Linked DNA regions of Actinoalloteichus hymeniacidonis. The protein of the gene in region 2 binds, or shares a complex with, the protein of the main gene of each other region. Links are inferred from orthologs where the notes say so. Each region holds a gene or a part of one and is shown on either strand. Other genes may lie near its edges.

Region 1 (3,905 bases), 1.2 Mb from region 2 along the record:
GTGATGCCCAGCAGCACCAGATCGCTGCACCCTGCCTCGATGATGTGTAGGAACAGGTCATCCTGACAAGGCGGTCTCGCGAGGCTGAACCCCCGGTGGGACGCGCCGTTCCTCGGCGGGTCCATCGTCCGTAGTTCGCAGGACTGCAAGCTCAGCAGTCCGTAGAACGGCGAGGCAGCGCCACCGCCGAGTGTGGTCAGGAAGCCGCGGTATGGGCCAGGCAGTTCGATGCCGTGGCCGGCTTCGAACTCGGCGACCGCGGTTCTCGACAACGGCGCGTCGAGGCGGAACCGGTGCACCTGTTCGCCGAAGGAGTGGCTTCGGAGTGGGGCATAGGGCACCTGTGCGAGCTTGCGGCCGATGTGGCCGAGTCGCGGGTCCATGCGGATCATTCTCCCCAGAGCATTGGTTCGAGGATTCATCCGAGCTGTTCGCCACCGATCGCTGCCGATGGGAGTGGCCCGGGAAGCTGCCGTTACCGGCAGATCCGCTCGGTCGGCAGCGCTGTCGGACAAGCGCCGTTCGCGGTCGTCCGACCTTCCTCGGTGCATCCCGCTTCCTGGGTATCACGGGGAGTCTTGCCTGGTCGGTTCAGGACAAGGTTCGTGGACCGACCGGTCAAGAATCCGTATCCTGGGCCGCATGCCACGTCCGCGATCGTTCGACGAGAAACAGGTGCTGAACGCCGTCCGTGATCAGTTCTGGGGCGCCGGTTACGCCGCGACCTCGCTGGAGGACCTGATGCGGGTCAGTGGCCTGGGCAAAGGCAGCCTGTATGCAGCGTTCGGCGACAAACGTCAGCTGTTCCTCCGGGCGCTGCGCAGCTACACCGAGGAAAGCCATGGCCACCTTCGACGAGCCCTCGATGAGGCCCCACGGGCCTTGGACGCACTACGCGCGCTCCTCAAGGCACCGACCGACGACGTGAGCGACACCGGCACGCGGCGAGGCTGCCTGCTGGCCAACAGCGCCTACGAACTCGGTAACGCCGATCCGGAAGTCCTCGACCACGCCCACCGCACCTACGAGACGTCCACCGCGCTGATCGGTGACTGCGTCGCCCGCGCCCAACGCGAGGGCGACCTGCCTACCGGAGTGGATCCGATCGGACTGGCGCGGGCCCTGCTGGCCGCACAACAGGGGCTCGTGTTCATGAGCCGGACCGGGCTGGACACGGCCACACTCGACCTCACGGCACGATCGCTCGCGGCTCGGCTCCTGCCGGACCACTCCGGCGACTGAACGCCGTGAATCTGCTGGTCAGGAGGATCCCGAAGGTCGATCGGTCGGGTAGGGGTCAGCGGGATCGAACTGACCCGGCGAGCGGATCTGCGGCTCTGCCCGGCTGCAGGGATCAGCTCTGGGCCATGTCGACGAAACGGCTGTAATGCAGCTGGTGGGCCAGGGTGACCGTGGAGGTCGGGCCAGCACGGTGCTTGGCCAGGATCAGGTCGGCCTCGCCCATCCGGGGGTCGTCGCGCTCGAAGGCATCCGGGCGGTGGATCAGCAGCACCATGTCGGCGTCCTGCTCAAGTGATCCGGATTCACGCAGGTCGGAGAGCATGGGGCGCTTGTCGGTCCGCTGTTCGGGTCCTCGGTTGAGCTGACTGATCGCCACGACCGGCACCTCAAGTTCCTTGGCCAACAACTTGAGATGTCGGGAGAACTCGGAGACCTCCTGCTGTCGGGATTCGACGCGCTTACCCGAGCTCATCAGCTGGAGATAGTCGACGACGACGAGCTTCAGATCATTACGCTGCTTGAGCCGTCGGGCCTTGGCGCGGATCTCCATCATGGTGAGGTTCGGCGAGTCATCGACGAACAGCGGTGCCTCGCTGACCTCGCCCATCCGTCTGGCCAGCCGGGTCCAGTCGTCATCGGTCATCTTGCCGCCGCGCATGTCCTGGAGTCGGATGCGGGCCTCTGCGGAGAGCATCCGCATCACGATCTCGGTCTTGCTCATCTCGAGCGAGAAGATGACGCTGCTGAAGCCGTGCTTGATCGAACAGGATCTGGCGAAGTCCAGGCCCAGCGTGGACTTACCGACACCGGGACGCGCGGCGACGATGATCATCTGTCCGGGGTGCAGCCCGTTGGTCACCGCGTCCAGGTCGGCGAATCCGGTGGGGACTCCGAGTGACATGCCGTCGCGGGAGGCGATGGCGTCGATCTCGTCCATGGTCGGCTGCAACAGGTGTTCGAGGGCCACGTAGTCCTCGCTGGTGCGGCGCTCGGTCACCTCGTAGATGGCGGCCTGCGCCCGGTCGACCACCTCGTCGATCGCCGCACCCTCGGAGCCGTGGTAGCCGAGCTGCACGATTCGGGTGCCTGCCTCGACAAGACGTCGTAGGACGGCCTTCTCCGCCACGATCTCGGCGTAGTAGCCGGCGTTGGCCGCGGTGGGGACGGTGGCGATCAGGGTGTGCATGTAAGGCGCACCGCCGATCCTGGTCAGCTCGGTGCGTCGTTCCAGCTCGGCGGAGACGGTGATGGCATCGGCGGGCTCACCTCGGCCGTAGAGATCGAGGATGCAGTCGTAGATGGCCTGATGCGCGGGGCGGTAGAAGTCGTCGGGGCGGACCACCTCCACGACGTCGGCGATGGCGTCCTTGCTGAGCAGCATCCCGCCGAGGACGGACTGCTCGGCCGCGAGATCCTGCGGTGGTTGCCGGTCGAATCCGCCGCCGTTGTCCGTCGCCGCTGCGCGATCGTCGGTGAGAGCCACCTGTTCCCTCCGGTCCTTGCTTCGCGATTCCCCGGTAGCCCCGGGTTGGAGTCGATGCCTTCGGCGCCCGTGGTCTGCGCCGAATCTCGTCCCTGGCGCCGGCGTTGGCCTGCGGGTTCGCACCGCTTTCGGCGACGACGTTCTTACACCGCCCGACGAACGCTAGATCCCTCGTCTGGAGCAGGCAAACACTCCTGTGGACATGCCTGTGGATAACCTGGGGATGGTTGCCTTGATCTGACCACAGCCTGCGGCAAGCCTGGGGACAACCTGTGGATAACTTGGGTAGCTCTGATAGAAAGCCCAGGTCAAACCCTGTGGGCAAAGTGTGGGGAAACTAGCCGCCGTTCCCATCGGCGTGTCGCGGAAAGCGGGCCGTCGGCGTGTCGATCTTGCTCTAAACGCGAAATGATCCACAGGAGCGGCGTGAGCTATCCACTAGTGCTTCTGAGTGATAACAGCGAAGGCTCGCACCCACCGTTCGACCGTGTGTTACCGCGAACTCGCGAGCGCTTCGACATGATCGTCTTCGATGTATCGATGCGAGCGGGGCCAGGCCGCCTGGGCGACGAGCGTGCAGGTCCGCCCCGAACAGACCCGAAGTGGCGACAGCGGCCGCCGTCGGACACGCCCCACACAGACGACTGCGGCGCCGCCCCGTTCGAGAACGGGAAGCGACGCCGCAGCACGATGTCATCGGTGAATCACCGACGAGGCACTTACGCGGGAGCAACCTCGAGGTTGATCGCCACGGTGACCTCCGGGTGCAGCCGGACGCTCACCGAGTGCTTGCCGGTCTTCTTGATGTGACCGGGAAGCTGGATCGACCGCTTGTCCAGCAGCGGTCCACCGGCGGCCTTGACCGCGGTAACCACGTCGGACGTCGTGACCGAGCCGAAGAGCTTGCCGCTGTCCTGGGAGGCACGAACGCGGTGCCGGATCGCACCGAGGCCCTCCAGGCTCGACTTGATCTCCTTGGCGTGGTCGAGGTCGCGGATCCGCTTGCCCTCTTGGGAACGGCGGATCGTGGCGACCTGCTTCTCCGCGCCACGGGTGGCCAGGATGGCCAGCCCGCGCGGCATCAGGTAGTTGCGGCCGTAGCCGTCCTTGACCTCGACGATGTCGCCGGGGCCGCCGAGACCGCTGACATCAGCGGTGAGGATGAGCTTCATTTTCGCTC
Region 2 (3,858 bases):
GCACGTACTTTATTTGCTCCGGGAGATCGACGAGCCGGGTTCGTCCGATCCGGCGTCCGGGAAGAACAGCAGACCGTGGGCACGTGATGGGCGCGCACGGCCGATTCCTCGCACCCGGGCACCGCGCTCGGTCACCGGGCACGCGAGTTCGCGCCGCACCGGTATCGGTGAACGCTCCGACGATCCCGTGCTTCGGGCACCGGGGAGTGCCTGCCCTCGAACTCCTCGAGGACACGACGGGCCGAGACTGTTATTCGGCCGGGGGCTTGGCCTGGGCGAGTTTGGCGGCCACCTCGGTCGCGATGTCGATCGCGACGGCCCGGTCGGTGCCCGGGTCCAGCCGCACCTGGAGCAGGATGCCGTCCCGGCCGGGGACCCGCCGCTGCACGAACCAGGCACCGCCGCCGGGAAGTTCGCGGTGGTGCCGAGAGCTGATGGAACTGTTGACCCGTTTGTGGACGGCCTCCGGCACCCGGCCCGGCTGCGAGAGGAGGTACCGCCGAGGCGGCAGATCCGTCAGCAGCTCGGCCTCCCCGGCCGAACCGGCCGATTCCGCCTCAACCACCGTCAGACCGTTGTCCTTCCAGGACGCCTTCGAGATCAGGTGCCAGCCCACCCGGCGGGAGCCCGACACCTCGGGCAGCCAGAGACCGAATCGGGTGGCCACCACCGCGCCGCCGTTTCGGGTGGTGGCCACGGCGAGCACCCGCTCATCGGTTTCCAGGGTTCCGGTGAAGCTCTCCGGTAGCCGGGGCGAGCCGACTACCCACTGCCGCAACCGACGGATGAAATCACTCACGACAGTCCTCCCACCGCCTGGTCTTGGAGCGCCTTGCGGTACTGCTCCAACCCGACCAGGTCTCCAAACAGGGCGTGATACTCCTCAGGCTCCTCCGTGGCGGACATCCGTTGCAACCGGGACTTCAGTTCGCCGATCTGCCTGCCGACGACCGCCTCCCGAAGTCGGGCCAGCAGGTTCGCCACGTACATCGCGTCCTCGTCCACCCGCGACCGCAGCGATTCCACCGACAGCTCGGTGAGCAGGGAGCGCACCGAGGCATGTCGGGTGTGCTCGCTCATCGCCGCGACCAGGGCGGATCCCGACAGACCGCTGGCGGCGCCGCCCGCCGCGATCAACGCACGATGCACGGCCAGATACGCCGGATCGGTGAAGGCCTGTTCGGAGATCGTGTCGTAGGACGGGCCGGCCAACGCAGGCCACTGCAACGCGGCCTTCAACGCCTCCCGCTGCACCCAGAGTCGAGGATCGTCCGGCGCGGGCCTCGGTGGGCCGCCGTCCTCCACCTTGGCGGGCGTCGTCGGCTCGGCGCGCCGGGCGGATCGGACCGGTTCGACGCGCCCGCCGCCCGCCGCCAGCTCCCGGACCTCGCGAACGATCGAGGGTGTGTCGTCCCAACCGACCCAACCCGACAGCCGACGGGCGTACTCGTCGCGCAGCGCGATATCGCGAATCTGCGCGACCAGGGGGGTCGAGGCCCGCACGGCGGCGAGCTGCCCCTCGGCGGTGTCCAGGTTGTGGCTCTTGACCACGCCTCGGATGGCGAACTCGTACAGCGGTCGACGTCGCGCCACCAGGTCGCGAACCGCCGGATCGCCCTTCTCCTGCCGCAGCTCGCAGGGGTCCATCCCGTCGGGGGCCACCGCGATGAAGGTGTTGCCCGACCAGTTCTGGTCGCCGTCGAAGGCCTTGCGGGCCGCACTCTGACCGGCGGCGTCGCCGTCGAAGGTGAAGATCACCTCGGCGCCGAGCGAGGCCTGGTTGAACGACGCGTCCATCAACAGTCGGGACAGCACCTTGATGTGTTCGTCGCCGAAGGCCGTTCCACAGGACGCGACGGCGGTCGGCACGCCCGCCAGGTGCATCGCCATCACGTCGGTGTAGCCCTCGACCACCACGACCTGATGCCGTCGGGCGATCTCCCGCTTGGCCACGTCGAGTCCGAACAACACCTGGGACTTGCGGTAGATCGGGCTCTCGGCGGTGTTGACGTACTTGGCCTGGATGGGGTCCTCGTCGAAGATGCGGCGCGCGCCGAACCCCACGACGTCGCCACTGAGGTCCTTGATCGGCCACAGCAGCCTGCGGTGGAACCGGTCGATCGGTCCCAGCCTGCCCTCCTTGGCCAATCCCGCCTTGTACAGCTCGGCGGCCTCGAACCCCCGGCCGAGCAGGTGTTTGGTCAGCCGATCCCAGCCCGATGGCGCGAAGCCGCAGCCGAAGCGCTCCGCCGCAGCCTCGTCGAAGCCCCGGCTCTTCAGGAATTCCCTGGCCTCGCTCGCCTCGGCGCTGCGCAGGGCCTCGGCGTAGAACTCCGCCGCCGCCTTGTGCGCCTCGACCAGCCGCAGCCGCGAACCCCGGTCCCGTTGCACGGTGGTGCTGCCGCCGACATAGGTCAGTCGGAAGCCGACCCGGTCGGCGAGGCGCTCCACCGCCTCCACGAAGCTCAGGTGTTCCCGCTTCATCAGGAACGCGATCACGTCGCCGCCCTCGCCGCAGCCGAAGCAGTGGAAGGTGCCGTGCGCGGGCCGGACGTTGAACGACGGGCTCTTCTCATCGTGGAAGGGGCACAGGCCCTTCAAGGCTCCGGCGCCCGCTCGACGAAGTTCGAGATACTCGCCGATCACATCGTCGATCCGGCTGCGGTCCCGTACCTCGGCGATGTCGCTTTCCCGGATGCGTCCTGCCACGGTCGGCGAGTCTATGGGAGACGGGCGTCCCGTCGCCGAGGGTAGGGCGATGACCCCGCCACCGGGTGGGCCGAATCGCCGGACCCGCACCGATCATGGTCGTCGGGGGGACACAATGCGCGGTGTGAGCCGAGTCGACGACGAGCTGGCGCTGATCTTCGAGCAGCACCGCGCGCACCTGACCTCGGTGGCCTACCGCCTGCATGGCACGCGTACCGACGCCGAGGACGCGGTCCAGGAGAGCTGGCTGCGGCTGATCTCGCTGGACGGGCCCGCCCGCGCGGCCATCGACGACCATCGGGCCTGGTTGACGACGGTGGTCGGGCGGATCTGCCTGGATCGGATGCGCTCGGCGGTCGCCCGCCGGGAACGCTACGTCGGCCCGTGGCTGCCGGAACCACTCGTCGCCCGCCCGATCGGATCGACACCTGCCCCGGACCCGTTGGACCAGGTGGTCCAGGCCGACGGCATGCGCACGGCGGCGCTGCTGGTGTTGCAGCGGCTGTCCCCGGATCAACGGGTGGCCTTCGTGCTGCACGATGGTTTCGCGGTGCCGTTCCCGGAGATCGCCGAGGTCCTCGGGTGTTCGGCTGCGGCGGCCCGACAGCACGCCTCGCGGGCGCGCAGGGTGATGGTCGCAGCGGATCCGCCGCCACGCGTCGCACCCGCCGAACAGCAGCGGCTGCTCACCGAGTTCCTGGCCGCGCTGGCCGCCAGGGACACCGAGGCGTTGACCCGCGTGCTGCATCCCGAGGTCGCGATGCACGGCGACGGCGGCGGCAAGGCCAAGACGACGCTGCGGGTGGTCCTCGGGGCGCCCAAGGTCATCCGATTCCTCTTCGGGCTGCTGGACCTCTACGGCGAGGCGATGACGGCGGGCGCGGTCGGCGTCCTGGTCAACGGGGATGTCGGAGTGCTGGTGGGAACCCCGCCGACCGGGGCCGAGCAGGCGGCCGCCGTCGGCCCGGCGCGGCGCACCGAGCGGGCAGGAACCGGGAGACGCAGCACGGAGGTCGAGCCGCGCGTCGCCTGGTTGGCCGTCCGCGACGGCCGGATCGAGGCGATCTACGACCTGGCCAACCCCGACAAGCTGGCCCGCATCCTGCGGTGAGACCGCCATGGGCCACCCGATCGTCGGGCGGCCCGCTC

What was found. The genes of interacting proteins can lie anywhere in the genome.
Region 1: the proteins of dnaG (region 2) and dnaB are in contact, whole or in part, in a crystal structure (PDB 2R6A), measured with the Geobacillus stearothermophilus proteins. The link is inferred for Actinoalloteichus hymeniacidonis from one-to-one orthologs. Residues at the interface, in WP_049624496.1 of Geobacillus stearothermophilus: Lys456, Leu457, Leu458, Pro459, Ala460, Asn463, Ala464, Leu467, Leu535, Leu536, Ile537, Ala538, Gln544, Glu545, Asp548, Tyr549, His552; in WP_033016901.1 of Geobacillus stearothermophilus: Ser13, Glu15, Ala16, Gln18, Glu91, Leu92, Asp94, Ala95, Val96, Pro97, Thr98, Ala99, Ala100, Asn101, Tyr104, Tyr105, Ile108.

What each region holds. Positions count from the first base shown.
Region 1 is NZ_JACHIS010000001.1:81,423-85,327, forward strand. Bases 541-3,522 are described here. They hold dnaB (replicative DNA helicase), read right to left. Parts: upstream 2,726-3,522; coding sequence 1,355-2,725; downstream 541-1,354. Other genes in these bases: BKA25_RS00365 (TetR/AcrR family transcriptional regulator), read left to right, coding at 643-1,242; rplI (50S ribosomal protein L9), read right to left, coding at 3,445-3,522. Also shown: BKA25_RS00360 (SMI1/KNR4 family protein), read right to left, coding at 1-383; more of rplI, read right to left, coding at 3,523-3,897. UniProt on the Escherichia coli protein: The main replicative DNA helicase, it participates in initiation and elongation during chromosome replication. Travels ahead of the DNA replisome, separating dsDNA into templates for DNA synthesis.
Region 2 is NZ_JACHIS010000001.1:1,316,554-1,320,411, reverse strand. What follows is about bases 253-3,187. They hold dnaG (DNA primase), read right to left. Parts: upstream 2,710-3,187; coding sequence 796-2,709; downstream 253-795. Other genes in these bases: sigJ (RNA polymerase sigma factor SigJ), read left to right, coding at 2,825-3,187; BKA25_RS06005 (hypothetical protein), read right to left, coding at 253-799. Also shown: more of BKA25_RS06005, read right to left, coding at 251-252; more of sigJ, read left to right, coding at 3,188-3,820. UniProt on the Escherichia coli protein: RNA polymerase that catalyzes the synthesis of short RNA molecules used as primers for DNA polymerase during DNA replication.